Regions from separate parts of the Bradyrhizobium sp. CCGE-LA001 genome, predicted to be linked through region 2. Evidence: predicted binding sites of a transcription regulator. Region 2 holds the regulator's gene; the other holds the start of a gene.
The links. Region 2 encodes LexA, which represses DNA repair genes until DNA is damaged. Its sites were predicted from a motif close to TGTTCNNNNTGTGTTCNG; they were not measured.
Positions count from the first base shown of each region.

Region 1 (2,452 bases), 110 kb from region 2:
GGCGGCAGCCTGTTCCCAGGCCGCTTTGGTGCGCGGGGGGCCCTTGAACGGGGAGATGAATTTCGCCCCTGCTCAAGGCCCGAAAACCACGGCGTGCATGATCCGGCCGGGTATGAATGTGAACAGCCCGGCAATGACGAGTGCGCCGAAAAAGATCGAAGTCATCGTGATCTTGTGACGACGAACATTGTGAGCTCTCGCAGCCGTCACACCCGATACCAGCATCACCAATGCGAAGATCGAGAGCAGATGGATCGGGCTCCACGGACCAACCAGACGGATCTCGTGGATCCAGAACGAGCTGAGCGCCACGACAAGCATCAGCACCACCCAGACCCAGCCCAGAACCCGATGCGGCAGCGTGCCCTTGGGGGCGGCGAGCTGGATGATCCCGAGGACGAACGCACCCATCGCGGCGAAGGCATGCAGCGGGATCGCCGGAGCAGCATCAAGCAACGGCGCAAGACTCATGCAGCAGCTTCCCGCCATCCAGCGTCAGACGGGAACGTGGTCGATTCCATCGACCAACGAACGGTATTTATGTAGCAAGAACCTTGGGAAGCCTTCTTGAGAAGCATCAACCGATCGTTCCCACGAACGCCTGATCGATCATCGACGAGAGCGGTAAAGTGACCAACATCCTTTTCGTCTGCAGCGCCAATCGCCTCCGCAGCCCTACAGCCGAACAGGTGTTCTCGACGTGGCAGGGCATCGAGACCGACTCGGCCGGCATTTCGAACGGCGCGGACGTCTTGCTGTCCGCCGAACAGATCGAGTGGGCCGATCTCATCTTCGTCATGGAGAAGACCTACCGAAACAAGTTGAACCGGAAATTCCGCGCCAGCTTGAGCAAAAAAGCGGGTGATCTGCCTCGACATTCCAGACGACTTTGAATTCATGGATCCTGTCTTGGTGCAGATCCTTGAAAACAGAGTTGGCCGCTATCTGCGCCGGGACTAGCCGGCTCTCCCCAGCCTCAGAACGGGATATCGTCGTCCATGTCGCTGTTGCGGCCGCCACCGCCGGCGGCAACGGGACGGCGCGGCGCGCTACTGACCGGACCGGAGGAGCCGAAATCGCCGCCCTGCTCGTCGCCGAAGCTGCCGCCTCCGCCGCCGCCGCGGCCGTCCAGCATCGTCAGCGTCGAGTTGAAGCCCTGGAGCACGACCTCGGTCGAATACTTCTCGACGCCGCTCTGGTCGGTGTACTTGCGGGTCTGGAGCGCGCCCTCGATGTAAACCTTCGCGCCCTTCTTCAGATACTGTTCGACGATCTTGCAAAGCGGCTCAGAGAAGATCACGACGCGATGCCACTCGGTCTTCTCCTTGCGCTCGCCGCTATTCTTGTCGCGCCAGGTCTCCGAGGTCGCGATGCTCAAATTCGCGATCGGCCGCCCGTCCTGGGTGCGGCGGATTTCCGGATCCTTGCCGAGATTTCCAACCAGAATGACCTTGTTGACGCTTCCCGCCATCGCCGTTCTCCACTCCGAAGCCACTGAATTCTCAAAGGCCAGCCCGCCCCGTGGCGGCCTGCAACCTGTGTTGAGGCGAGCCTATACGCTCGCCGCCCGCTTGCGGGCGCCGATCAGCCCGTCACGCCTCAGGTTATCCCCACATATAGCATCGACCTTCCGTTCGTTCCAGATTTGTTCTCTCAAAGAGAGGGCCGATACGGACCGGTGTGCCGAGCAAGAGAGCGTCGCGCCGGATGGAACTTTTTCCGGTTCCCGTGAACAGCAAAAACCATTTAACATTCATTGAGTTACATCCGATCAAACGGGGCGTGACTGTGGCATTTCGGAGACGGACTCTGCCTAGTTCTTGGGCTACGGTTGCCTTGGACTTGGATTCATATGGGCGTCGCGCCTGATCAACCGCTTCGGGGACGTTTCAAGAAGCGGACGAAACTGGGGAGACTGCAATGAATAAGATCCTGTTTAGTGCAATCGGTGCAGTGGCGTTGGGCCTGTCGGCCCCCGTAAGCGCGGCGGACATGGCCGCGCGTCCTTACACGAAGGCTCCGGCGCCGATGGTCGCCGCCATCTACGATTGGAGCGGTTTCTACATCGGCATCAACGGCGGCGGCGGCACCAGCCACAAGTGCTGGGACTTCGTGACACCGGTGACGGGCGTTCTGGTTGGCGAAGGCTGCCATAACGCTGTCGGTGGCACGGTCGGTGGCCAGGTCGGCTATCGCTGGCAATCGACGAACTGGGTGTTCGGCCTCGAAGGCCAGGGCAACTGGGCCGACTTCTCCGGCGACAATATCAGCGGGCTAACGGGCCTGCGTGATCGCTCCAAGATCAACGCCTTCGGACTGATCACCGGCCAGGTCGGCTACGCCTGGAACAACGTCCTGCTGTATGTGAAGGGCGGCGGCGCCGTCGTCGGTGATCGCTACCGGAGCTACGATGTCGTCACCGGCCTCGAATTCGACCGGGCCAGCGAGACTC
Region 1 covers NZ_CP013949.1:4,325,501-4,327,952, forward strand. The annotation lists gene BCCGELA001_RS19985 (DUF2306 domain-containing protein) at 73-471, opposite strand; partial or broken gene BCCGELA001_RS19990 (low molecular weight protein tyrosine phosphatase family protein) at 630-960, shown strand; gene BCCGELA001_RS19995 (single-stranded DNA-binding protein) at 977-1,471, opposite strand; gene BCCGELA001_RS20000 (outer membrane protein) at 1,921-2,452, shown strand, end outside.
Region 1: a site for LexA is predicted at 1,636-1,653, ahead of BCCGELA001_RS19995 (single-stranded DNA-binding protein). Genes of this name have one in related genera too.

Region 2 (2,452 bases):
TTGACGGTCGAGCGGACGTTCAAAATTCAGGCAGGGCGGCCCAAACTTCGTGCGCAGAGGCGAAGGGCACTCGGTCGGCTGGTTGGATGTCGCGAGCGCCAAACCGCTCCATGTCGCCGGCCGCGGCCGGCGAATGGCAATTTCAATTCTGGTCTCCGACCTGGACGGCCGGGACGGCGCATCAGCCGATCGGCAGGCGGGGCGTTGGGCTCGGGCGGCTGTCTGCGATGATCTGCGGCTTGTGCTCGCGCTCGCTGACCGGCTGCGTCACGGGCAGTTGCAGCACCGTTGCGCGCTGGCCTTCGACGAGCTGCGTCACCAGCACGTATTTGCCATCAGGAAATTCGATCGCGTCGTGATGGCGATCGGGAATGTGCGGATCGATCTTGCCGAACTTGCCGACGCGGGAGTTGATGGTGCGCGTCCAGATCCAGCGATTGTCGTAACGGACGTTGTCGGCGAAGGCGAGCTCCGTTCCCGGCAGCAGGCAGACGGCCACGGTCGGATCTGCCGCGGAAGCAAAGCCGCGCGTCGAGGTGCCGCGGAACGTCGTGGAGACGATCGTCTCGCCAACTTCGGCGGGACGCGATGCAACGGCATGCAGGCTGTAGTCACACATCGGGTGCTCCTCATGCGAAGATAGCAACCCGCGCCTCTTTCGGAGGCGCAAGCCTCTATCAGAGTGGAAGCATGTAACGCTCTGCTCGGTTGTAGGCGAATCTGCGGCTGGCGTTCGCGAGACGCGATCACATTATCTTTTTCAGATTCACTAGGAACAAAGCTCATTTCAGCGCATTCGGGGACCACGAACGCCTGTGGCCGCGAGCGGTGAGGCATCCTTGTCTGCTCGATCTTTCGAGCTCAGACGCGATGAGCGCTTGGCCGCGACACGCAGAGTGTGTCGTGCTGAATGAGGGCCGGACAATCTGCGCAAGACCGGAAAGACTGCCCAGCCGGAGCGGACGCATCCGCTCCAATCGGGATCATCGGTATCGAATGACCGCCGGGCGGTCAGTACTTGCGGTACAGCCCGATCAGCTTGCCCTGAATCTTCACCCGGTTGGGCGGCAGGATGCGCACCTCATAGGCGGCGTTGGCGGGCTCGAGCGCGATCGAGGCACCGCGGCGGCGGAAGCGCTTGAGCGTCGCTTCCTCGTCGTCGATCAGCGCCACGACGATGTCGCCGGTATCGGCGCTCTCGTTGCGCTGGATCAGCGCCATGTCGCCGTCGAGGATGCCGGCCTCGACCATCGAATCGCCGCGCACTTCGAGCGCATAATGTTCGCCGGAGCCGAGCATGTCCGGCGGGACGCTGATGGTGTGACTGCGGGTCTGCAGCGCCTCGATCGGCGTGCCGGCTGCGATGCGGCCCATCACGGGCACGGCAACCGGACGCTCACCCTCGTCCGCGGGCGGGCTGGAGCTCGCACGGATCTTGCCGAGATTGCCCTCGATCACGCTCGGCGTGAAGCCGCGGCGGTTGCCGGCAGCGGCCTGGAGCTCGGGCAGCTTGATCACCTCGATGGCGCGGGCGCGGTTGGGCAGGCGGCGGATGAAGCCGCGCTCCTCGAGCGCGGTGATCAGGCGATGGATGCCTGACTTCGAGCGCAGGTCGAGCGCATCCTTCATCTCGTCGAAGGAGGGCGGCACGCCGCTTTCCTTCAGACGTTCGCTGATGAACCGCAGAAGCTCGTATTGTTTGCGCGTTAACATCTCGACCAAAGTCCCCCGGTTGATGTCGTTCGATTCCGAGACGCTGTATTGGAGCGGCGAACCGCTACATCCTCGAAACAAATCATGAACGGACACTATATGTTCGATACATGTTCCGCAACTGCTTAATTTACCGTGAACGCCGCAAAGTTCGCGGAACGCGTGTGGGGGATGCGTTCAGGCGGGCAGGCGCAGCACCTCGCAAGGCGTGCCGGCTTCGGCCCTGGGGGCGAACGGCGCGCGCACGAGAAGTGCCTGTGCCGCAGCAAGATTTGCAAGCAGCGAGGAATCCTGGTGGTTGACGGGAATAGCGACGAGCGCGCCGTCATCGCGCTCCTCCAGCCTCGCGCGAAGATAATCCGCGCGCATGTCGTTTGCGCCGACGTCCTTGCCGAGCACGGCGCGCTCGTGGCGATGATGAATCTCGGATCGGCCCGACAGGGCGCGAATCAACGGCACCATGAACAGGAAGGCGCAGACATAGGACGAAACCGGATTGCCAGGCAGGCCGATCACGCGCATCGCCCCCAGGCGTCCGTGCATCATCGGCTTGCCCGGGCGCATTGCGATCTTCCAGAACGCCATCGCGATGCCTTCGTCGCGAAGGGCTTGCTGCACCAGATCGTGGTCGCCGACAGAGGCTCCGCCTGTCGTGACCAGGATGTCGGCGCCGCTCTCGCGCGCGCGGCGGATGCCGGCGGCGGTGGACCCGAGCGTGTCGGCGGCAATGCCGAGGTCG
Region 2 covers NZ_CP013949.1:4,431,452-4,433,903, reverse strand. The annotation lists gene BCCGELA001_RS20525 (hypothetical protein) at 182-619, opposite strand; gene lexA (transcriptional repressor LexA) at 1,012-1,713, opposite strand; gene BCCGELA001_RS20515 (molybdopterin molybdotransferase MoeA) at 1,891-2,452, opposite strand, start outside.